2 linked regions of the Chlorobaculum tepidum TLS genome follow. The protein of the gene in region 1 interacts with the protein of each later gene in a pairwise test. Links are inferred from orthologs where the notes say so. Each region holds a gene or a part of one and is shown on either strand. Other genes may lie near its edges.

Region 1 (12,156 bases):
CGCATCCGGTGTTGCTGGGTATTACCAGCGCTGCCTTGCAGACCGAAAGCGTCATCTCTGCAGCCTCCTTCCAGGAGACCACCAAGGTGCTGACCGATGCAGCCGTGGCTGGCAAGGTTGATCACCTCGTCGGCCTGAAAGAGAATGTCATTGTCGGCAAGCTCATTCCGGCCGGTACGGGTTTGCGCAAATACCGCTCAATCCGGCTTCGCGACAACGAAGCTGAAGAGGCTGAAGCTGTTGAGGCAGCATCGGACGAGGAAATTTGAGCGTAAGGCGAGAGAAATAACGGCATCTTGTTGAGAGTAATGCCGCCCTGTAACTCAAACAGGGCGGTATTTTTTTTGTGCAATGTTGAGCCTTGTATGCAACAACTCCCGTTCTTGAAACCATTCGCGCCCGAAGCTCCCTGTAACGGAATTCGCTTGAGCGCAGGTTCAAGCCGCATCGGGCCAGTGCCCTGAGAATGCTTCGCGGTTTTCTCGAAAGGTGAAAAGTCCCGGAAATCCCGGCAAGCTTATCTAGCAAGAGAGAGTGGCGAATGTCAATAACAGCCGTGAGTTGACGGTCGGGGTGGGCGGAGGATCGATACAATCAAACCGTGGCTTCAAATGATCCGTCACCACGGCGCAGAGGTGTGGGGCGTGGATCAAATTGAGCCTCTGGGAAAGTCAGCAGGTATAGGGCTGGTTGTTTCGGGAATTTTCTGCCGGAAAAATAATGATCAAACCCTGCAGCCATTTAGTAAACAAATGGTTATTACATTACAGGGTTTGAAAATGGTCGGGTGCACTATGAAGAGAGGAGCGGCGTTCTCTTTGTTCAGGGTTACGGTTTCTCGAACCTGAAGCTGTCGAGGAAGCTCGTGTCGAACTCTCCGCTTCTGAACACCGGATCGTGCATCACCTGCTTGTGGAAAGGGATGGTGGTTTTGATGCCCATGATGATGAACTCGTCGAGAGCCCTCGACATGCGGGCGATCGCTTCGTCACGGTTGTGGGCAGTGACGATGAGCTTGCCGATCATCGAGTCGTAGTTCGATGGCACGACGTAGCTTGCGTAGCAGTGCGAGTCGATCCTGACGCCGGGGCCTCCGGGCGTATGAAAGACCTGAATCTCTCCCGGCGAAGGCCTGAACATGTGCTCAGGGTCTTCGGCATTGATGCGGCACTCGATGGAGTGGCCTCTCGGAATGAAGGTTTTCCCTTCCAGGCTTCCTCCAGCGGCGATGCTGATCTGTTCCCTGACGATATCGACGTCGTAGCGCTGCTCGGTTATGGGATGCTCCACTTGGATGCGGGTGTTCATCTCCATGAAGTAGAAGTTTTTGTGCTTGTCGAGCAGGAACTCGATGGTGCCGGCGCCTTCGTAGTTGATCGCCTTGGCGGCGGCCACGGCCGCTTCGCCCATCTTCGTGCGCAGGGCTTCATCGACTACCGGTGAGGGAGTCTCCTCGATCAGCTTCTGGTGGCGGCGCTGCACGGTGCAGTCGCGTTCGCCGAGGTGCACCACGTTGCCGTGCTGGTCGGCCAGAATCTGAATTTCGATGTGGCGGGGATTTTCAAGGAACTTCTCGATATAGACGCCGCTGTTGCCGAAGGCCATGCCGGCCTCGCTCTGGGCGGTCTTAAGGTTTTTTTCGAGCTGGCTCTCTTCGTGTACCACCCGCATCCCTTTTCCGCCACCCCCAGCTGTCGGTTTGATGATGACGGGATAGCCGATCTTTTTGGCGGTCTCAATGGCGTGAGCCACATCTTCGACCAGACCTTCACTTCCCGGGACGACTGGCACGCCTGCAGCAATCATGGTCGATTTGGCGGTGTTTTTGTCGCCCATCTTGTTGATCATCTCCGCGGAAGGGCCAATGAACTTGATGTTCGAGGAGCTGCATACTTCCGCAAAATCGGCGTTTTCGGCCAGAAAGCCGTAGCCAGGATGAATCGCGTCAGCGTTGGTGACCTCGGCAGCGGCGATGATGCGCGGAATATTCAGGTAGCTTTCTCTCGAAAGCGGCGGTCCGATGCAGACCGCTTCGTCTGCGTACCTGACATGAAGGGAATCGGCATCGGCGGTCGAATAGACGGCCACGGTGCAAATGCCCATCTCGCGGCAGGTATGCATGACCCGCAAGGCGATCTCCCCACGGTTTGCTATGAGTATTTTTTTAAACAAGGTGCAGTGAGTATTGAAGTTATGGCTTGACTCGGAAGAGAGCCTGATTGTATTCGACCGGCTGGCCGTTTTCGACGAGAATCTCGACAATGGTTCCTGAAACCTCCGACTCGATCTCGTTCATCAGCTTCATGGCTTCGATAATGCAAAGTACATCACCGGGTTTGACCTTGTCGCCTTCGTTGACGAACGGAAGAGAATCCGGAGATGGTGAGCGGTAGAAGGTGCCCACGATAGGTGAATAGATTTCGATCAGATCACTCACGGCAGGTTCTGCGGCAGCCGGGGCCGGTTGTTCCTGCACGGCCTGACGCACTGCAGGCAGGGGGGCCGGGATGGGTTGCGCGACGACGGGAGCGGTTGGTAAGACAGCCTGTGCCTTCGAGTTGTTTCGTCTCAGTGTGATTTCGGACTGGCCATCCTTGATGATCACTTCATCAAGAGCAGATACGTTGACGATCTCGATAAGCTGCTGAATTTCCTTGAGGTTCATGATTGTGGTCTTAAGATTTTACGCGCAATTCGGTAATAACATAACAACAGTCAAAACAGTCACTTTTTAACCCGCTCCATGTACTCGCCGCTACGGGTGTCGATGCGGATGATGCTGCCGGTCTGGATGAACATCGGCACGTTTACCTCGGCGCCGGTTTCGACGATGGCCGGTTTGGTGCCGCTAGTGGCGCGGTCGTCCTTGCTTGCCGGGCTGGTTTCTGTGACTTCGAGTTCGACAAAGGTTGGCAATTCAACTTCGAGGATCGATCCGTCATCGGCAAAAACGATATCGACCATCACGGAATCCTTGAGGAAACGTGAGGCTGGCCCAATGGCCACTTCTGGCACATTGATCTGATCGAAGGTCTCGGTGTCCATCATGACATAGTCTTCACCATCACGATAAAGGTACTGGTATTTCTTTCTCTCGGTGACGATGACATCGACCTGTTCGGTGGCGCTGAAGCGGTATTCGACGTTGCGGCCAGTCTTGAGGTTTTTCATGCTGGCCTGGTAGAAGGCGCGAAGGTTGCCGGGGGTACGGTGGACAAGGCTTTCGATGCTGTGTGGCGCCCCATTCCAGCGGATGATGGCACCTCTTGAGACATTGCTGATTGAAACCATGACTTGACTTGCAGATAGGTGATACAGTACTGAGTCTGAATATCGATGTTGAAAAGTTAAAGACACATAATATAACACAGCCAGAACTGAATAACAATGACAAGCCAAAACCCGCTTGGCACAAGGGAGAAAAACAAATTGGATGTTTGTTGGGCAGTCTTTAAATTGAATTATTGTAGTAATTGGAAATAGGCAACCTGATTTTCCTCAAACATTTAAACGGTAAACTACTTATTATGTCGAAAGCCGAGTTAGCAGAAAAGATTGCAGAGCAGACCGGTTTGACCAAGGCTGATGCTGAAAGAGCGGTCAATGCATTCATCAATGTGGTGACCTCGACCCTGAAAAGCGGTGATGATGTGACCCTGGTGGGCTTTGGTACTTTTACCACCGGCGACCGGGCAGAGCGCCAGGGCCGCAATCCCCAGACAGGCAAGACCATTACCATTGCCGCCAAGAAGGTTGTCAAGTTCAAGCCTGGCAAAGCGCTGAAAGAAGAGGTCGGTGGCTGAGCCATTACCGGAGCTTACAAGCTCATCGAACGAGTTTTCAAGGTCCATCATTGGCATGAGCAGTGATGGACTTTTTTTTAAGGAGCAAGCATACTATGGCGGCGAAAGTAGTTCTCGATTTTGAAAAACCCCTTTATGAGCTTGAAGAGAAGCTCAATGAAATGAGGGTTTACTTGAAAAGCGGCGAGGTCGATTCAATGTCGGAAGGCCGCGCAGGCCTGAAGCGCGAGATCGAATCGCTTGAAGCAAAGGTCGAATCGCTTCGCAAAACGATCTACAAGAATCTGACCCGCTGGCAGAAGGTGCAGCTGGCCCGGCACCCGGAACGCCCCTATACGCTCGATTACATCTACATGATGATGAAGGATTTCGTCGAGCTGTCAGGTGATCGTAACTTTGGCGATGACAAAGCGATCATCGGCGGCTTTGCCCGGCTTGAGGACGAATCAGCCGGTTTCTCGCAAAGCGTGATGGTCATCGGCCACCAGAAGGGGCGTGACACCAAATCGAACCTTTACCGCAACTTCGGCATGGCGCAGCCCGAGGGCTACCGCAAGGCGCTGCGTCTCATGAAGCTCGCGGAGAAGTTCCGCAAACCCGTCATCACGCTGATCGATACTCCGGGTGCGTTTCCTGGCATCGAGGCCGAGGAGCGCGGACAGGCCGAGGCCATTGCTCGCAACCTTTATGAAATGGCTGCTCTGAAAGTGCCGGTCATCTGCGTTATCATCGGCGAAGGGGCCAGCGGGGGAGCTATCGGCATCGGCGTCGGCGACCGTATTCTCATGGCTGAAAACGCCTGGTACTCGGTCATCTCGCCGGAAAGCTGTTCATCAATTCTCTGGCGGAGCTGGAACTTCAAGGAGCAGGCCGCAGAAGCGCTCAAGCTCACGGCGGACGATCTGCTCGCTCAGGGCATCATCGACCGGATCGTGACCGAACCTCTCGGTGGCGCGCATCACAACCCCGAACAGATGGCCTCAACGCTCAAGTCGATTTTGATCGAGGAGTTGCAGGGCTTGCTCACAAAAGATGCTCGTACACTGGTGGACGAACGAATCGCGAAGTTCTCAGGAATGGGCGTGTGGGAAGAGAGCTGACCGTTTTTCAAAGCGAAACCCGAAAAGCAGTCTCGACTTGTCGGGACTGTTTTTTTTACGTCATCGTTTTCTTGTTCTGTTCACGCCATTTACCAAGTCCACATCGTCCATCGAAGTTTTGGGCCAATAAAAACCCCCGGCGATGAACCGGGGGTTTTTGTGCGTATGTCGGATCGTGATCAGTTGATCGTCCAGGTGCTGTTGCCAGCAAGCAGTTCTTCGAGGGTGCCTTCGCCTTTTTCCTGCGCCTTGTCGATCTGGGCGCTCAGAGCCTGTTCGTAGGTGAAGCGATCCTCCACATAGAAGATACCGAACGGCCTCGGGAGGAACTCCTCGGTGCTGTTCGGATCGTCGAAGAAGCGCGACAGGATGTTTGCCTTGATGAGGTCGTTTTCGTCGTGAATCCAGAGGTCATCTTTTGAAACGCCCGATTTTTCGAGGTCAATCACCGTTGGTTTGAAACCGTCGAGGTAGATGCCCTTCGAGCCGTTCGCACCGAACACCAGCGGCTGGCCCTGTTCGAGGTAAAGCGTCGTGTCGTCCTTCCGCTCCTTGTCGCTGAAGGCTCTAAACGCGCCGTCGTTGAAAATCGGGCAGTTCTGGTAAATCTCGACGATCGAGGTGCCTTTGTGGTTGTGGGCGCGCTTGAAAATCTCCTTCATCAGCTTGCCGTCGCGATCCATGACGCGGGCCACGAAGGTGCCTCCTGCGCCAAGGGTGAGGGCGATGGTGTTGATCGGATAATCCACCACGCCGGTCGGAGAGGTGACGGTTCTCAAACCCACTTTCGAGGTCGGCGAGTACTGTCCCTTGGTCAGGCCGTAAATCTCGTTGTTGAACAGCACGACGTTGATGTCGAGGTTCCGTCTGACCGTGTGGATGTAATGGTTGCCGCCGATGGAGAGGGCGTCGCCATCGCCGGTGCCGACCCAGACGCTGAGGTCAGGGCGGGCAACCTTCAGACCGGAAGCCATCGCCATGGCGCGCCCGTGGATGCCGTGCACGCCGTAGGTGTTGATATAGTATGGCAGCCTTGACGAGCAGCCAATGCCCGATACCACGACAACCTCTTCGGTTTTCAGGCACAGTTCAGCCATCGCGTTCTTGAGTTGCTGGAGAACCATGAAGTCACCACAGCCGGGGCACCATTTCGGTTCCTGGTTCGACGTGAAATCCTTGGCGGTAAGGCAGGTATGTGTATCGGTCATGATTCAGAGCTCCTTTAAGATATCGGTGATTTTTTCTTCGATTTCCATCTCGTTGAACGGCAGGCCCTGAACCTTGCTGAAGCCGACCGGTTCGATGAGGAACTTGTCCCTGATGAGGCTGAGCAGCTGCCCGCAGTTGTTTTCGGGAATCAGCACTTTTTTGAAGTTTCCGAGCATCGCGCCGAGATTTTTCGGGAACGGGTTGATATAGCGGAGGTGCGCGTGGGCAACGTCAAGTCCGCCTTCGCGAGCCTGCTCGACGGCTTTCTTGATGGCGCCATAGGTCGAACCCCAGCCGAGGACGAGCAGATCGCCTTTTTCCGGGCCGTTGTCGATGGTGAGATCAGGAATAATATCGGCGACCTTTGCAACCTTTTCAGCACGCAATCTGGTCATGAGTGCATGGTTTTCCGGATCGTGCGAAACGTGGCCGGTTTCATTCTGCTTTTCGAGACCGCCGATGCGGTGTTCGAGACCAGGTGTGCCGGGGATGCCCCACGGCCTGACGCAGCGCTCGTCGCGCTTGTACGGCAGATACGGCGGATCGTCGGCTTTGCGCTCTGGCGAGAACATGGGAGTGATCGAGGCCAGCTCGTCCGGCGATGGCACCAGCATCGGCTCAGAGCTGAGTGCGAGGTAGCCGTCGGTGAGGCAAAGGACAGGAGTCATGTACTCGACGGCGATCTTCGCGGCTTCGTAGGCGGCGTAGAAGCAGTCAACCGGCGACATGGCCGCGATGACCGGCATCGGCGCTTCGCCGTGACGTCCGTACATAGCCATGAGCAGATCGGACTGCTCCGGCTTGGTCGGCAGACCGGTGGACGGGCCGCCGCGCATCACATTGATGATCACCAGCGGAAGTTCGAGGATAACCGCCAAACCCATCCCTTCGGTTTTGAGCGCCAGACCGGGGCCGGAGGTGTTGGTGGCGGCAAGCGCACCTCCATAGGCCGCGCCGATGCTGGTCAGGATACCGGCTATTTCGTCTTCAGCCTGGAACGTTTTGACGCCCCACTTTTTCAAGCCGGCAAGGGTCTGGAGAATTTCGGAAGCCGGGGTGATCGGATAGGAGCCGAGAAAGAGTTCCAGTCCAGCCTTTTGGGCGGCAGCGGCAAGACCGATAGCCGAAGCTTCGTTGCCAGTCACGCGGCGATAAACACCCTTTTTTTTCTGGGCCGGAGGGACACAAAAACGACCATGCTGTGAGAACATTTCGGTTTCATCGCCGAAGTTGTAGCCTGCCTTGACGGCTTTGATGTTGGCCTCGGCAATGTCCTGTTTATTCTTGAATTTTGACTGCAATGCCTCGATCGTGGTTTCGAGTGGCAGGCTGTAGAGCCAGTAGAGCACGCCGAGCACGAACATGTTTTTGCAGCGGTCGATGATCTTGGTGCTCAGGCCTGTATCGGCAAGCGCCTGGCGGGTGAGGCTGATTACCGGAATTTTGAATACGGTATAATCAGTCAGCGTGCCGTCTTCGAGCGGATTGTTGGTTTCACCGTAACCAGCAAGGTTCAGGTTCTTTGCGTCGAACCCGTCGGTATCAGCAATGATGATGCCACCATGGTGCAGGTTCTTCAGGTTTGCCTTCAGCGCGGCAGCGTTCATGGCGATCATGACATCGAACTTCGCGCCCGGAGTATAGACGCCGGTTGTGCCAAACTGCAACTGAAAGCCCGATACGCCTGCCACAGTACCGGCAGGAGGTCTGATTTCCGAAGGAAAGTTCGGAAAGGTGTTCAAATCCGAGCCGTAAACGGCCACCGTGTTGGCGAACTGGGTGCCGGTAAGCTGCATGCCGTCACCGGAGTCACCGGCAAAAAGCACTGACACGTTGGTTTTTGATATTACCATGTCATTGTTGTTTAAGATTACGGTGTCACTCATGGGTATCCCCTCTTCCTTTTTTCAGAAAAAAGTTTTGGACGGCAAAAAAACTCCCGCATATGACCTGGTCACAGCAAAGAGATGATGTCGTGGTTGTATGGAGAAATTCTCTTAACGGCGGGTTCGGGCAGACAATACTTAACCCTAGGCAATTTTTCGCCTTAACAAAAATATACGGCACGACGGCTGTCGATGCAAGAGTATGCGTGGGTTATTCTGCTTTTTTCTTCTCGATCACTATGTTGTGTTCTTTCAGCCATGCCTGCCACTCCTCTTCCTCCCTGACCGGACACTGGCTGCTCAGATCGCAGATGTCGCAGCGCATCAGGCCGTAAATCTGGTCCATCCAGCAACCGTTGGTGCTTTTGGGTACCTCGTTGACATAATTTGGATTGGCCATGGTTTTTCTGACGCCAATATCCATCAGGTCGAGGATGTCTTTCCTCTTTTTCGAATTTTCGATTCCCCAGCTCATAACATGACTTCCCGTTTGCCGTTGACAGCAAAAGATTTTTTTTTCGCAGGATTTTTTGCAGGATTACGAATAGCTAACCAAATAATATAGTGTCTTTTTTTTTAACATCATTATCAAGCCGTGAAATGGCTGGGTTCCCTGCTAAAATTGCTCCTCACAAAATCCGTTGGCATCGAGCCTGAAAAACCGTAAATTTCGAGCCGAAAACTGCTGCGGTTGGCTCTTTGCCGCGCATCGCAGCTCAACCCACAAGGGTGTCGCAGGATTGCCGTTCATGTGTTTCCCGATGCCCGCAAGCTACAGATAAGCTACAGATACTTATGAATTCAAGAGAGATACGGCAGTCGTTCCTCGATTTTTTTGCAGGCAAGGAGCACCGCATCGTGCGTTCTGCGCCGGTCATTCCGGCGGAAGACCCGACGCTGCTGTTCACCAATGCCGGTATGAACCAGTTCAAGGACGTGTTTCTCGGCAAGGGCACGCGGGAGTACACTCGCGCTGCCGACACGCAGAAGTGCATCCGCGCTTCGGGCAAGCACAATGATCTCGAAGATGTCGGTCGCGACACCTATCATCACACTTTTTTCGAGATGCTCGGTAACTGGTCGTTCGGTGACTATTACAAAAAGGAGGCGATCGGCTGGGCGTGGGAGCTGATGACCGAGGTCTGGAAGCTTCCCAAAGAGCGCCTCTATGCCACGGTTTATCACGACGACGAGGAGAGTTTTAAGCTCTGGCAGAGCGAAACGGACATCGAGCACTCGCACATCCTGAAGTTCGGCGACAAAGACAACTTCTGGGAGATGGGCGAAACCGGACCGTGCGGCCCCTGCTCGGAAATCCACATCGATCTCACTCCCGACGGTTCGGGCGGCCCGCTCGTCAACGTTGGCGACCACCGGGTGATCGAGCTCTGGAACCTGGTCTTCATCCAGTACGACCGTCAGGCCGACGGCACTCTTGTGCCGCTACCGCAGAAGCATGTCGATACCGGCATGGGCTTCGAGCGCGTGGCCGCTGTGCTTCAGGGCAAATCCTCGAACTACGACAGCGACGTCTTCGCGCCGCTTTTCGACCGTATCACCGAGCTGACCGGTACGGTTTACACCGCCTCGCTCGACAGCCCGTCGGATATCGCCATGCGTGTCATCGCCGACCACTGCCGCACGCTCACCTTCGCGCTCTCCGACGGCGCGATGCCGGGCAACGAGGGGCGCGGCTACGTGCTGCGCCGCATCCTGCGCCGCGCCGTGCGCTACGCGGGCACGCTCGGCTGCCACGAGCCGATCATCTATAAAATGGTCGAGGTGCTGGTGCGCACGATGGGCGACGTCTTTCCGGAGCTGGAGAAGCAGCAGGCGACGGTCGAAAAGATCATCCGCGCCGAAGAAGAGAGCTTCCTCGTCACCCTCGGACGCGGCACCGAAATTTTCAACGAGGTGGTCGCAGACATGAAAACGGCCGGAAGCACCACCATCTCAGGCGCGGACGCTTTCAAGCTGTACGACACCTTCGGCTTCCCGCTTGACCTGACGCGCCTGATGGCCGCCGAAGTTGGCCTCGGCATTGACGAAGCGGGCTTCGAGCACTGCATGATGGAGCAAAAGACCCGCGCTCGCATGGATCGTAAGGGCAAGATGCAAATGCAGGACGACGGCGGCGAGTGGCAGTGGTTCGCGCCGGAAGCGCCGACCACTTTTGTCGGCTACGACATGCTCGAAACGGAAGCGACGCTTGTCGCCGCCCGGGTCAGCGGCGACAAGCTTCTCATGGTGCTCGATCAGACGCCCTTCTACGCCGAAAGCGGCGGTCAGGTTGGCGACCACGGTACGCTCGAAACCGCCGGATACCGCCTCGACGTGACCGATACGCGCAAGGATGGCGAGCAGATTGTCCACGTCGTCACCTCGGCGCATGACAAGGTGCGCGACTGCGCCGTTACGCCAGCCGACGTCAGCTTTGACGGCGTGGTTTCCGTCAAGGCCGCCGTTGACCGCGATCGCCGCGTCGCCACCGAGCGCAACCACACGGCCACGCACCTGCTGCACGCTGCGCTGCGCAAGGTGCTTGGTGAGCACGTGCAGCAGAAGGGCTCGCTGGTTACGCCGGAGCGGCTGCGCTTCGACTTCAGCCACTTCTCGAAGGTGAGCGCCGAGGAGCTGGAGCAGGTCGAGCACGAGGTTAACGCCGAGATTCGCAAAGCGGCCAGCGTCACCAAGCACGCCGACGTGCCCTACGAAGAGGCGCTCGCTCTCGGTGCGCTTGCCTTCTTCGGCGACAAGTACGCCGACCGCGTGCGCGTGGTTGAGGTGCCCGGTATCTCAATCGAGCTGTGCGGCGGCACCCACGTCGGCAACATCGGCCAGATCGGCATGGTCAAGATCGTCAGCGAATCATCGGTCGCCGCCGGCATCCGCCGCATCGAGGCGGTCACGGGCGCGGCTGCCGAAGCGCTGCTCTGGCAGGAGTACCGCGATCTTCAGGAGATCAAAAATCTGTTGAAGCTCAAGGCAGACGAAGAGGCTGGGCCGAAAATCAAAGAGCTGCTCGAAGAGAAAAAAGCGCTCGACAAGCAGCTTCAGGAGAGCCGTCTCGCCGGACTGCTCGATCGCTTGGCCGCATCGCTGGCCGGTGGCGAAGAGGTCAACGGATGCCGCATTATGACAGAACGGCTCGACGGCGTCAGTGGTGATGAACTCCGCCAGGCGGCAGTGGCGCTTCGCGAGCGGGTGCCGTGCGCGGTCGGACTGCTGTGCGGCGTGGCCGACGGCAAGGTATCGCTGGTCGCCTTTGCTTCGGACGAGGCGGTCAAGTCGCTGAAACTCGACGCGGGCAAGCTGGTCAAAGAGGCAGCGGCCTCGGTCAAGGGCGGCGGCGGCGGAAAGCTTGAACTGGCGACGGCGGGCGGCAAGGAGCCTGCCGGAATCGACAAAGCCATCGAGGTTTTCGTCGCGTCGGTGAAGTCTGCGTTACAGTGATGAACGGTTTGAACATGAATGAGTGATGCTGATTTTTGACTGTTTTTTCGGACGATGTGAAAAACCCTCGTGCGATGGTTGCGGCCTGGTGCCCGTCCGCAATTTGCGGCGTGCGCTCAAGTCGCGCTCGATGAATAAAACCGAGGAGTCGTGCGTCGATCCGGACAACTCCTGGAAAAAAGCGGTGGACGCGACGCTTGCCGGAAAGTCACCGACGGCGAGCAAGGCATCGGCGAAGCGCAAAAAGCGCCTGCTCGTGCCGCGCGAGGAGATTCCGTGGTTTCCGGTCATCAAGCCGGAGCTTTGCAACGGCTGCGGCGACTGCAAGGTGCTTTGCAAACCCGGTGTCTTCGAGCTTGGAGAACCCGACCCGACCGGCATTCACCGCCCGAAACTCATCGTTGCCCACCCCATGAACTGCCTCGTTCTCTGCGACCGCTGCGTTCCCATCTGCACCTCCGGCGCGATTGTCCTGCCAAAGAAAGAGGATTTTGAGAAGTATGTGGAGTATCTGGATTAGTTGAAAGTTGATAATTGATAATCGGGAGGGGTATGAGGAAACGATTGCTTGCGCCGAGGGAGGAGATTGCGTGGTATCCGGCTATCGATGCGGACATTTGCAATGGTTGCGAAGCCTGCGCTGAGTTCTGCCGTCCCGGAGTGTTCGCGCCCGGTGCTCCTGAACCGGACGCCGCAGTGGTGAAA
Region 2 (12,168 bases), 560 kb from region 1 along the record:
TGATCGATACATTCTCAAGGAGCATCTCGGCACCTTCTTTTTCGCGTTTGTAACGATCATGTTTGTGTTCATTCTCACCTTTCTTACTCAGTTTCTTGAACGCCTGATAGGCAAGGGGCTCGATTTCAGAATCATACTCGAAGTGGTGGCGTTGCAGTCGGCCTGGATGGTTGGACTGGCGGTGCCGATGGCGGTGCTGGTTTCGACAGTCATGGCCTTCAGTTCCCTGACCAACAGCTCGGAGCTGACGGTGATGCGCGCTGGCGGCATCTCGATCTATAGGCTTGTTGCGCCGGTGCTGCTCGCCGCGCTTGCCTTGTCGCTTATGATGGAGCGCTTCAACAACGTGCTGATGCCCGAGGCCAACTACAAGGCCAATGCCCTGTTTGCCGACATCACCCGCATGAAGCCCGGTCTCGGCATCGACAAGAACGCTTTTTCCGATGTGATTCAGGGTTACTCCATTATGGTGCGGGATATTGACAACGAAACCGGAGAGCTTCGTGACATCGTGCTCTACGATCGCGGACGGCCGGATGTTCGCACCGTGATCATGGCGGCAAGGGGGCGTATCCAGTTTTCGCAGGATTACAGTCATCTCGTGCTGACCCTCGAAGATGGTCAGATTCACGAGCTCTCTCTGCCGGCGATGGATAGGTATCGCAAGATGGTTTTCGCCAGGAACCGTTATGTTTTCGATGCGACCGGATATGGCTTCGAGCGCACTGATGACGGCAAGCGACGCCGGGGCAGCAAGGAGCTTTCAGCTGCCGAACTGCTGTCGATGGCCAGAGAGTTTCGCATGAAAGACCGCATGGCCGAGAGTTCGATCGACAAGGGAATCGCCGGGTTGAGAGCGGAGATTGAGTCGATTCGCAAGCGGAGCAGCACTTCTCCAGCATCCTCGCCAGCGCTGCTGCCGCCCGCGGTGACCGGACGCGCCATCGAATTGGTCGATACGATGATCGACAATGCAACGGAGCGCATCGGGCAGATGCGGGAAAACCGTGAGTCGTTCTACAATTACATGATCGAGTATCACAAGAAATATTCGCTCGCCTTTGCCTGCGTGGTGTTCGCCATGATCGGCGCGCCGCTTGGCGTCATGGCGCGGCACGGCGGATTCGGTGCGGGCGCGGCGCTGTCGCTTTTCTTTTTCGTGCTCTACTGGGTACTGTTGATTGGCGGTGAGAAGATCGCCGAACGAGGCCTGCTGTTACCAGCTATCTCGGTCTGGCTGCCCAATGTCGTACTGGCCGTTACCGGTCTGTTCATGATATACCGCCTGAGCAGCTCGGCCAGCGGATCAGGCCGGTAAATTGAGCCATGCACCGTTCGGCTTGCCTGCTTGACGTGGAGTTCAGTCCATAATTGCGAGGTGAAAAGATTCAGGTCGTTGCCAGACTCCGTGACCGGTCGTTGCCAAAATTTTTTCTTTGTTTTTTAACTCTGATTCTTGCGACAAAGAGAATAAAAAAAATATATTACCGTATGATTAAAGTTAAGAAGCATGTGATTTAAGTATTAGGTTTCGGATTAATGCCCGACATTCCAGACCCTGTCAAATCTCCATCCGTCCTCTTTGTTTCTCTATCTTTCGCTGTTCCCGCATCTCTCATAGTTTGTCAGTTGCCCCTTGTTTTTCATCCATCATTAGGATCAATTTCATGAATAATCTCGAATTGTCACTGATTGTTGGCGTCGGGGCCCTGTTCGCAGGAATGCTCGGCTCGCTGACAGGACTCGGCGGCGGAGTAGTTATCGTGCCGTTGCTCACACTCGGACTCGGCATCGATCTGCGCTATGCTGTCGGAACTTCGCTGGTCGCTGTCATCGCGACGTCATCTGGCGCTGCTGCAGCCTATGTCAAGGAGGGTTTTTCGAATATTCGCATCGGCTTGTTCCTCGAAGTGGCCACCACCGTCGGCGCCCTTGTCGGCGCATTTCTTGCCGGTATGCTTGCGACCAATATCATCGCTATCATTTTCGGTCTCGTGCTGCTCTATTCGGCATACCTGTCAACCAAGGCTAAAGAGGATCACTCCGATGATGTCAACCCCGATCCGCTGGCGATAAAGTTCAAACTCAACAGCAGCTATCCCACCGAAGAAGGCGTCAAGCACTACAGCGTACACAACGTCGGTGCAGGCTTCGGCCTGATGTGGCTTGCGGGCATTCTCTCCGGTCTGCTTGGCATCGGCTCGGGCGCGGTCAAGGTGCTCGCGATGGATCACGCCATGCGTCTGCCGTTCAAGGTTTCGGCCACAACCAGCAACTTCATGATCGGCGTGACCGCTGCCGCCAGCGCCGGCGTCTATTTTCAGCGCGGCTATATCAATGCGGGGCTGACTTTTCCAGTCATGCTTGGTATTCTTGCCGGTTCGTTTATCGGTGCAAAGCTTTTGATGGTCGCCAAAACGAAGTGGCTGCGGCTGATTTTCGGTGTGGTGATTTTTGCGCTCGGTCTCGAGATGATTTTCAACGGCATAACCGGGAGGATCTGACGATGAACGCACACCACAAACCTGAAATGAACGACCTTCGCATGACGGGCATTATCGGCAATCTTCTGCGTTTCGGCGTGCTGCTTGCCGCGTCGATCGTCCTGGTCGGCGGCATTCTTTTCCTCGTCCACCACGGCGGCGAGCTGCCGGAATATCATATTTTTCGCGGCTCTTCGTCGCCATTGCGCACCGTGCCGGGAGTCATTCACGGCCTGATGGCTTTCCAGAAGCGAGCCATCATACAGCTCGGCTTGCTCCTGCTCATCCTGACGCCGGTTGTGAACGTGCTGTTTACCATTTTCGCTTTCTGGGTGGAAAAGGACAAGCTCTATGTGGGCGTTGCGTCGCTTGTGTTCATGTTCCTGCTTTTCAGCCTCGTCGGCGGCAAGTTCTGATTCCGCCGCACGCTTGTTTCAGGGCCGCCTCGACGCGGCCCGTTTCATTTCCGTCAAGCCGAAATCGCTTTTTTCCTGCCATTTTCATCGACGCTGACAAAGGTTATCCGGGTGGTGAACACCAGCTCTCTGCTACCGGTGCTGATCTCCTCTCTGGTCACATCCACGGTATATTCCACCGAGGTGGTGCCGATATGGTTCTTCTTCGACTCGAAGCAGAGAATGGTACCCTGCCGGATGCTTTTTTTGAACTTGATGTTGTCCATGCCGACCGTGACGAAGTTGCAGCCGGGATAGTCGAGCGTCACGGCGATGTAGCTGACCTCGTCAATCCATTTGAGCAGATTGCCGCCGAACAGGAAACCGTAATGGTTGAGGTGCTCCGGCATCACGAGCTTGTATGTTTCCATGATTGTTGATTTTGTAAGGTTTTTAGAAAATAAGGGTTATAAGTTCTGTAGGTTCAATGAACGATTTTCGCGACTGGTTCAACTACATAAAATTCATCATTCTCTTAACGGCTTGACCATGAGCACCTGCTCCCGCTCGATGATGACGTTGCCGGGGGTTTTATGGTCTTTTTTGAGGTATTTCTTCTGGGTGCAGATGACCGGTACCAGTTCGGAGTGCTTTGCCGATGAATGCCACGCGGCGATTTCGGCGGCGCGTTGAATTTCTGATGTGTGGCGCATGGTCGCGCCTTTGAGCACGCAGTGCGAGCCTGACGCGCCTCTGGCGTGAAGCCAGAGGTCGTCGGGTTTGGCGAAGCCGAAGGTGAGTTTCTCGTTGTTCGCGGAATTTCTGCCGATGTAGAGGGTGATTTTGTCGCTGATCGGTATCGTCTTGAACGGTGGCATTTTCTCCTTTTTGTTTTTGCTGTTGCCTGATGCTCGTCTGCCGGAGGACGAGCTGGTTTCGAGTGCCTGCTGCAAGCGATCAGTGGACTCGGCTTCGTCGAGTGTGGCGAGTTTCTGGCGGAGATGGTCGAGTTCTGCGCGGAGTTCGGCGCGGCGGAGCTTTAGCGCCGCGGCTTTTTTGCGGTTTTTCTTCGCCTGCGTAAAGTACCACGCGGCGTTTTCCTGGAGGTTGAGACCGCGTTTGAGGGGAATCGTCACGTCGGGAGAGCCGGGGGCGAAGAGGTTCGGCACCGTCACCGCGGCGTCCAATGGCTCGATTGCGCCGATGGCTCCAGTGAGCAGGTGGCCGTATCGTTCGTTGCGCTGCGAAATCTCCTCCGGATCGTGTCCGGCATTCGCTGCGAGTTCCTTTTCAAGCTTGCCGATTTTCGCCGTCAGCTCCCGGCGCATCGCCACGGCTCGTTCCCGCAAGTGAAGGTGGCGGTACATCTTACGGCTGTAGTGGTTCAGCGCGTCGATGACGCTCTCGAAGGTCGTCGCCTCGCCCTCCGGTGCTGGCGGGAAGAGCGAGAAGGCAGGTGGCTCGCCGGGATTTTCGATGACGCACGGGGTCGGGGAGGCGAGGTCGTAGAAGATGGCGACGAACGCCGAGTAGAGCTGTTCAGTCGCATCGCTTTCGGTTATCGCGAGGAGCCGCCGGACGAGCTTGTGGTCGAAGCCTGGTAGCATCGCGAGCAGTCGCCGGTCGAGTGGCACCGTGCTGTCGCCCTCTTCAAGCTTCCGTCGGAACAGTGCCGGGTCGGAGGCGAGCTGCTCCAGCGCCCGGAAATATGGCGTGCCGGCAGTCGTCTCCCCGAACGGCGTATTTTCGAGTTTGCGAGCATCCTTGAAGGCATCGACGATTACGCCGTCGCGCACGAGCAGCATGTTGGTTTCGGCGCTGAACATTCGTAGCACGAGCGCGTGGCCGTCGTCGAGAGCTAAGCTGATCTGCCGGTCGGCGGGCGAGATCGCCACGCCGGTGACCTGCCGTTCATAGACCTTGGTCATGATGCTCGCCGTGTTGCGATTCTTGCGGTTTAGTCCCTCGCGAGTGTAGAGCGAGAAGTGCGGCGAGCGCACGGTGACAATGAGTTGCAGATGCTCGCCCTCCTGCGTGACGAAGGCGAGCGTGAGTTCGTTTTTCTGCTGCGAATGGATTTCGAAGAGGTAGCCATCCGCAAGCCGGTCGTGCAGCTCTGCGGCTGCGTGGTAAAGCGTAAAGTAGTTGCGGAGCATGGACTTGAATGGTTGCGGAGGCGCTTTCTTTCCTCTATTTTCCTGAAATAATCTAAACACAAGATAGCAATGCAGGAAGAAAGCAAAAGTGGTTGCTGCTGCGCATCGTCCTCCGGTCAGCACGATAGCGATGGGGCAGAAAAGCGGCTCGGGTGGCACGAATATTTCATGTGTGTGGCGCACCTCATTTCGCGCCGTGCGACCTGCACTCGGGGCCACGTCGGCGCGGTGATCGTGCGCGACAACAACATCCTTTCGACCGGTTACAACGGCGCGCCCTCCGGCCTGCCTCACTGCAACGAGACCAACTGCAAAATCTACCGCAGCATCCACCCCGACGGCACGGTCGAGGAGAATTGCGTCAATACGATCCACGCCGAGATCAACGCCATCGCGCAGGCGGCCAAGCACGGCGTATCGATCAAGGACGCCGACATTTACATCACGGCGAGCCCCTGCATTCACTGCCTGAAGGTGCTCATCAATGTGGGCATCAAGACGATCTACTACGACAAGCCCTACAAGATCGAGCACATTGCCGAACTGCTGCGCTTGTCGGGCATCAGGCTGGTGCAGGTCAACGCCGTCAACTGCTGATCGGAAAGATGGGTATGGCAACGAATCCAGCGTTAGCGGCGCGTCCGGAGGATGAAACGTACATGTGGCGCTGCCTTGAACTGGCTGAACGCGGCGCAGGCAGCGTGAGCCCGAATCCGATGGTCGGTTCAGTGATCGTCTGCGCTGGGCGAGTCATCGGCGAAGGGTGGCACCGGCAGTACGGCGGTCCGCACGCCGAGGTCGACGCCATTGCCTCGGTCGAGGACGAATCGCTGCTTCGGCAATCGACGCTGTACGTCAATCTGGAGCCGTGTTCTCACTACGGCAAGACGCCGCCATGCGCTGATCTGATCGTCGAAAAGCGCATCCCGCGCGTGGTTGTCGGGTGCCTTGATCCGCACGAAAAGGTGGCGGGTAAGGGGATCGCCAGGCTTCGTGAAGCCGGAATCGAGGTGACGGTCGGCGTGCTCGAAGCGGAGTCCGAGCGGCTCAACGAGGCCTTCATGACCTCGCATCGCAAAGGGCGTCCCTTCGTGGCGCTCAAGACCGCGCAGACGCTCGACGGGCGTATTGCCACTTCGCTCGGCGCGTCGAAATGGATAACCGGCGAAGAGTCTCGGTGCCAAGTGCACCGCCTGCGATGCATCTATGATGCCGTTTTGTGCGGCGCTTCGACCGTGCTGGCGGATAACACCGAGCTTACCGTGCGTTTTTGCGCTGGCCGCCAGCCGTTGCGCGTGCTGCTTGATCCCCGGCTTCAAGTGCCGCACGAGTTCCGGATTTTCAACGACGCGGCCAAAACACTCGTCTTCGCACTTCGGGAAGAGGCCGATCCTGATCTTGTCAGGCAGCTCGAAGCGCGAGGCATCGAGGTGGCAACCGTCGGTGAGGCCGAAGGCAGTCTTGATTTCGCGGAGGTATTCGCGGAGTTGCACAAACGCCGTCTGCTCTCAGTGTTGGTTGAAGGTGGAAGCCGGTTGGCGTCGGCGATGGTCAGATCAGGTTTCGTCGATAAATACTACGTCTTCATCGCGCCAAAGCTGTTCGGTGGCGATGGCCTGGCAAGTTTCGGAGCGCTCGGCGTGACGCATCCCGATTATGCTGTCAAACTCAGCTTCAGCGGAATCCGGCGATTTGGCGAAGATCTTCTTCTCGAAGCATATCCTGTACATTGATGGCTGGATTTTTTAAAAGCACAAGCAATAGCAGGAGGTCCCGCCGAAGCCACAACAATAAAGGAAGAGTCAACACTTCATCCGGAGGGTTTATGAATAACAACGATCTTGGCAAGCTCCTGATCCGCTTGTGCGTCGGGGGGCTCATGCTGTTTCACGGCGTGTACAAGCTGATTCACGGCTACGGCTTCATTGCGGGTAAACTCAAGGCCGCGCATCTGCCCGTCTGGCTGGTTGCCGGCGTGCCGGTTGGCGAAGTGTTTGCTCCGCTGCTCATCGTGTTGGGCATTTACACCCGTCCCGCGGCGCTTGTCGAGGCATTTCTGATGGGGGTGGCCGTCTGGCTTGTTCACATGGGTCAGCTTACCGCGCTTGATCAGCATGGTGGTTACGCCCTCGAACTGCAAGCATTCTACTTTTTTGGCTCCATCGCTATTTTCTTTCTTGGCGCTGGCCGCTACAGTATCTCGCGTGGCACGGGAAAGTGGAATTGATGCCTCGCCAAATATAAACCGATGACTGAATTCTGTAATTCCGTTGTCATTCCTCGCCCGGATTACAGAATTCAGTACCAGCAAGAAGCTCCCCGGGAATGCTCTTCGATATAGTATGAAACAAGGTGTGTTGCCGGGACTCGCGGTATTGGCTTGTCCGGCTTCGCAAATCGTCAGGCGGCGCTGACTTTCTGCAGTTTGACGATTGCCGCTTTTTTGGCGCGGCGGCCCTCATCCCACTCGCTGCCGAACATGGCAGCTTCACTGAGCTTGTCCATGATTGCTGTCAGGTTTTTGATCTGCCGTCTGTCAGCACCTGCAAGTTCAGGTTTCACTTCGATTTTCAGAATCTCATTTTGCACACACTGGATTGCATCAAGAAATTTATCCTCTTCGATATACTTGAGGATGAGTTGTGCTACACTTACTGTCATAGACGAACCACGATTACATGTTGTGTCGCGGTACGAATTTCAGCTCATACCATGACACGATGATTGGTAAAAAGAGAAAAGGTAAACTTTTTGAGTGCTTACGGCACGTACACTACTCGCTCGATATACGAATCTGTACGGTGCAAATATATCAGGTACAAACAAAAATTGCTAATCGTTTTTTATAACCTCGAAATAACCGCCGCAGGCAACAATTTTTTTTTATCGAGAAGTCGGGATTCTGCCAATAACTTTCTTTTTTTAATCAGTTAGATCCATCCGAGTCCCGGTGCCTTTGTTTTGATCTCAGAGCTTGTGACGCCATTTTTGTGCTTTTCCTTGTCATGCATGCACGAATTCCTGATTGTTAGAGCACATAAGGCAAAAGTCCCTGAGAGTCAGTTTTTTTCGATCTGCTGTGCCTTTCCGTGCTGCCAGATTTATTGTAACGCCGCCTTGCGGTTGCCGGTTTTTGATGTATTGAAGACCTTTGACGGGTTTGAATAAGCAGGTGCCGATGCAGCTGTAGATGTTTTTCGAAATCGTTCTTGCTGCTGGGAGCAAGTTGCTCTGCCCTTTTACGTAGTCCGTGTTTTGCGGGAACGGGCAGTTCGGGATGTCTGAAGCTCTGCTTTTTTGTGTCTTTGTTATTCCAGAAATCCCGATTGATCTGGTGTGGATAATAAAGGTACCATTGAAAACGATAGACCACTTGTTGGGAGTATACGAAAAGGCATTCTCGAAGGGCATGGTATTTTTTGCTTTCAATATCTCGAAAATCGCATGTAAACAAGTTAGTGACTATGAATGTGCCATCTGACGTTTTGGCGAAAATTCTTCTTGATTGAAAATCTGCTGCCGGTGCGGTACCTTGTTTCGCAAGCCGATAGCCGAGCGGAGGTGAAATGCTATCGACAGTGCGGTCATTGAAACAGAATACAGTAAGTACCATCGTGAATCACGTTTTTGAATTCAGCAATGTCAGCGCTTACCGTGGCGGAACAAAGGTGTTTGAAGGGCTTGACCTGAGTATTCGCATGGGGGAGAGCACGGCAATTCTCGGGCCGAACGGGTCAGGGAAGACGACGCTGCTGAAGTTGATCTCTCGCGAAATCTATCCGGTTCATGCCGATGACTGCCGGATGACGGTTTATGGTCGCGACCGGTGGAACGTGGAGGAGCTGCGTTCCCGGCTCGGCATTGTTTCCCATGATCTGCAACAGAATTACGGGGTTTACGCCAAAGGCCGGGAGGTGATGCTTTCGGGATACTATTCAAGCATCGACACCTGGCCGCACCAGCTGTTCAGCGCTACTGACATTGAACGTGCCGAGGAGTTGATGCGGCAGCTCGGTGTCGAGGAGCTTGCTGACCGGCCGTTCGGCAAAATGTCCACCGGACAGCAGCGCCGTTTCCTGCTCGGACGCGCGCTGGTGCATGGGCCTGAGGCGCTGCTGCTCGACGAACCGACCAGTGGTCTCGATATTTCGGCCTCGTTCCAGTATCTCGATACGGTACGAAAGCTTATGCAGCAAGGCACGCAGCTGATTCTCGTCACCCATCACATCCATGAAATTCCGCCGGAGGTCACGCGAGTCATCTTCATGCGCAAGGGGCGCGTCGTGGCTGATGGCGACAAAGAGGCCATGCTGACCTCGTCGAACGTTTCCAGCCTGTTCGGCTGTGGCGTTGAGCTGATCGAACGGAACGGCTATTACCAGGCGGTACCGGCGGGTTGACATGATGAATTGAAAGGGGGACGAAGAATCTAATCTTCTTCTTCCATCCTGTTTGTTTTTTCCCAAGGAACGGAACGCCATCGCTTCCGGTTTATGGTGCAACTGCTTCTGAAATCTTCATCTCACCTCAACCATTGACATGATTATGGCAACCATTACGCTCAAGGGAAATTCCATTCACACCGCAGGTGAGCTTCCGGCTGTCGGCAGTCAGCTCCCAGCGTTTACCCTTGTGAAAAGTGATCTTTCGGAGGTTTCGCCTGCTGATTTCGCTGGCAAGAAACTCGTGCTGAACATTTTTCCGAGTCTCGATACGGCTGTTTGCGCGGCTTCGGTGAGGCGCTTCAACAAGGAGGCGGGCGAGCGTGGTGATGCTGTCGTGCTCTGCATTTCCGCCGATCTTCCGTTCGCGCAGGGGCGCTTCTGCACCACCGAGGGTCTCGACAATGTGGTTCCCCTGTCGGTGTACCGTTCACCGGAGTTTGGCTTGGATTATGGCCTGACCATTACCGATGGCCCGCTGAAAGGATTGCTCTCTCGCGCGGTGATCGTTACCGATGCTTCCGGCAAGGTGCTCTATGCCGAGCAGGTACCCGAGATCGTACAGGAGCCGGATTACGACAAGGCTCTGGCTGCGCTCGCCTGATTGTCTGCTGACATTTTTCTCTCTGAAGCCATGCCGTCGCGCGACCGCATGGCTTCTGTTTTCCTGCCCGATTTTTCATTTCAGCCACGGTATAACGCCTGTGATTTGAGTGGTATTACGTCTGTACTTCGTATCTTTTTCTCACATTGTTTCCCCTTGGTTTTTCGCGTTCCTCACTCATAACGCAAACCGCAAATCCATGACAAACCCCGATTCCCCAGCATTATCGCCGGTCGAACGCAGCCTCGCAGAAATTCGGCTTGCTGAACTGACCGCAGCCAAAACCTGCTATTCCTCCCCGGCCACCTGGGAGGATGAGGTGCTCTATTTCCTTATGCTCGACCGGTTTTCGGACTGCAGGGAGCATGGCGGCTTCAATGATGTCAGCGGAGCCCCGGTTGTTGCGGACGGGACGCGCACCACGCTGCTGTTCCGCATCGAAGCCGATGCGAACAACGCGGACTGGCAGCAGTGGTTCGAGGCGGGCCGGGGGTGGTGCGGCGGCACGATTGCCGGTATGCGCGACAAGCTTGGTTACCTGAAGCGGCTCGGCGTGACGGCGATCTGGGTCAGCCCGGTGTTCCGGCAGGTGACCGGCAGCGACTCCTACCACGGCTACGGCATTCAGAACTTTCTCGATGTCGATCCCCATTTCGGCACACGCGAAGAGCTGCGTGATTTCGTTGCTGACGCGCACCAGCTCGGAATCCGGGTGATCCTTGACATCATCCTCAACCATGCGGGCGACGTCTTCAGCTATCATGACAATCAGCCCTACTTCTATTACCAGGGCTGGCAGTGGCCGGTCAAGGGGTACAGGCTGAATCAGGGCGATGCGGGCAGCATTCCGTTCAGCGACGGAGAGGCTCATCTGGAAATCTCGATGGAGGCTGCGATCTGGCCGGTGGAGTTCCAGAGCGAGACGACCTGGACGATGAAGGGCGAAATCCGCAACTGGGACGTGTTTCCGGAGTACCTCCAAGGTGATTTTTGCTCGCTCAAGGATATCGATCACGGTTGGGCGCCGGACGACCCGGCAGAGAGCTGGGACCTCGAAAAGCGCATCAGCCTGTTCCGCCCCTCGGCGGCGCTTGATCACCTTATCAAGGTTTATCGATTCTGGATGGCGTATGCCGACATCGACGGCTTCCGGCTCGACACGGTCAAGCACATGGAGCCGGGCGCGGTGCGCTACTTCGCCTCGGCGATCCACGAATTCGCGCAGACGCTCGGCAAGGAGAACTTTCCGATCATTGGTGAAATTACCGGTGGGCGCTCTTACGCGATGCAGATTCTTGATGTGACGGGTCTCGATGCAGCGCTTGGCATCGGCGACCTGCCGGACAAGCTCGAATTTCTTGTCAAGGGCTGGCGCAGTCCCGGCAATCCGGATACCTCCGAGCAGGAGGGGTATTTCGATCTCTTCTGTAACAGTCTGCTCGATGGCAAGAACAGCCATCAGTGGTACTCGAAGCACATCGTTACCATGATCGACGATCACGATCAGGTGGGCGAGCAGCGCAAATACCACTTCTGCGGCGATTCGCCCGAGGGCCGGAAACTGCTGAAAGCGGCGCTGGGGCTGAACCTCGCCACCGAAGGGATCAGTTGCATCTACTATGGCACCGAGCAGGCGTTCAACGGAGCCGATCCGCGCAGCGACGACCACTCATGGGGTGACGTGTTCCTGCGCGAGTGCATGTTCGGCGGGCCGTTCGGATCGCTGCAAAGCACGGGCCGGCATTTTTTCAACGAGGAGCATGAGGTCTATCGCTTCGCTGGCAGGCTGGCGGAGTTCCGCAAAAGCGAAATTGCCCTGCGCCGTGGACGCCAGTATTTGCGGAAGGTTTCCGCGACGGGCAGCGAGGACGATTTCGTCTATCCCCAGCCGGTTAATGGCGAGATGCACTGGGTGGTCGCCTGGTCGCGCATTTTCGCCGAGACGGAGTGCCTGTGTGCCATCAACACAAGCCTCGAACGCGAGCTGACAGTATGGGCTGTGGTTGATCACCAGCTCAACCCGCCCGGCAAAACGATGCGCTGCGTCTTTTCGTCATCACCGGAGCAGGAAGGCGAAGAGATAAAGGC

The links.
Region 2: the proteins of accC (region 1) and ribD interact in binary tests that used the Escherichia coli proteins (3 or more experiments, as listed by UniProt). The link is inferred for Chlorobaculum tepidum TLS from one-to-one orthologs.

The regions. Positions count from the first base shown.
Region 1 is NC_002932.3:164,050-176,205, forward strand. Bases 1-2,797 are described here. They hold accC (acetyl-CoA carboxylase biotin carboxylase subunit), read right to left. Parts: upstream 2,173-2,797; coding sequence 829-2,172; downstream 1-828. Other genes in these bases: rpoC (DNA-directed RNA polymerase subunit beta'), read left to right, coding at 1-269; accB (acetyl-CoA carboxylase biotin carboxyl carrier protein), read right to left, coding at 2,192-2,665; efp (elongation factor P), read right to left, coding at 2,725-2,797. In the rest of the region: more of efp, read right to left, coding at 2,798-3,291; AYT24_RS00810 (HU family DNA-binding protein), read left to right, coding at 3,528-3,803; AYT24_RS00815 (acetyl-CoA carboxylase carboxyltransferase subunit alpha), read left to right, coding at 3,899-4,903; AYT24_RS00820 (2-oxoacid:ferredoxin oxidoreductase subunit beta), read right to left, coding at 5,083-6,111; AYT24_RS00825 (2-oxoacid:acceptor oxidoreductase subunit alpha), read right to left, coding at 6,115-7,998; AYT24_RS00830 (hypothetical protein), read right to left, coding at 8,210-8,473; alaS (alanine--tRNA ligase), read left to right, coding at 8,794-11,451; AYT24_RS00840 (4Fe-4S dicluster domain-containing protein), read left to right, coding at 11,477-11,971; AYT24_RS00845 (4Fe-4S dicluster domain-containing protein), read left to right, coding at 12,004-12,156. UniProt on the Escherichia coli protein: This protein is a component of the acetyl coenzyme A carboxylase complex; first, biotin carboxylase catalyzes the carboxylation of the carrier protein and then the transcarboxylase transfers the carboxyl group to form malonyl-CoA.
Region 2 is NC_002932.3:718,514-730,681, forward strand. What follows is about bases 4,898-7,706. They hold ribD (bifunctional diaminohydroxyphosphoribosylaminopyrimidine deaminase/5-amino-6-(5-phosphoribosylamino)uracil reductase RibD), read left to right. Parts: upstream 4,898-5,645; coding sequence 5,646-6,767; downstream 6,768-7,706. Other genes in these bases: AYT24_RS03485 (NFACT RNA binding domain-containing protein), read right to left, coding at 4,898-5,034; AYT24_RS03490 (deoxycytidylate deaminase), read left to right, coding at 5,104-5,631; AYT24_RS03500 (DoxX family protein), read left to right, coding at 6,860-7,261; AYT24_RS03505 (hypothetical protein), read right to left, coding at 7,435-7,695. In the rest of the region: AYT24_RS03465 (LptF/LptG family permease), read left to right, coding at 1-1,318; AYT24_RS03470 (sulfite exporter TauE/SafE family protein), read left to right, coding at 1,668-2,504; AYT24_RS03475 (DUF1634 domain-containing protein), read left to right, coding at 2,507-2,899; AYT24_RS03480 (acyl-CoA thioesterase), read right to left, coding at 2,953-3,309; more of AYT24_RS03485, read right to left, coding at 3,406-4,897; AYT24_RS03510 (hypothetical protein), read right to left, coding at 8,063-8,647; AYT24_RS03515 (ABC transporter ATP-binding protein), read left to right, coding at 8,601-9,434; tpx (thiol peroxidase), read left to right, coding at 9,580-10,080; AYT24_RS03525 (alpha-amylase family glycosyl hydrolase), read left to right, coding at 10,280-12,168. UniProt on the Escherichia coli protein: Converts 2,5-diamino-6-(ribosylamino)-4(3h)-pyrimidinone 5'-phosphate into 5-amino-6-(ribosylamino)-2,4(1h,3h)-pyrimidinedione 5'-phosphate.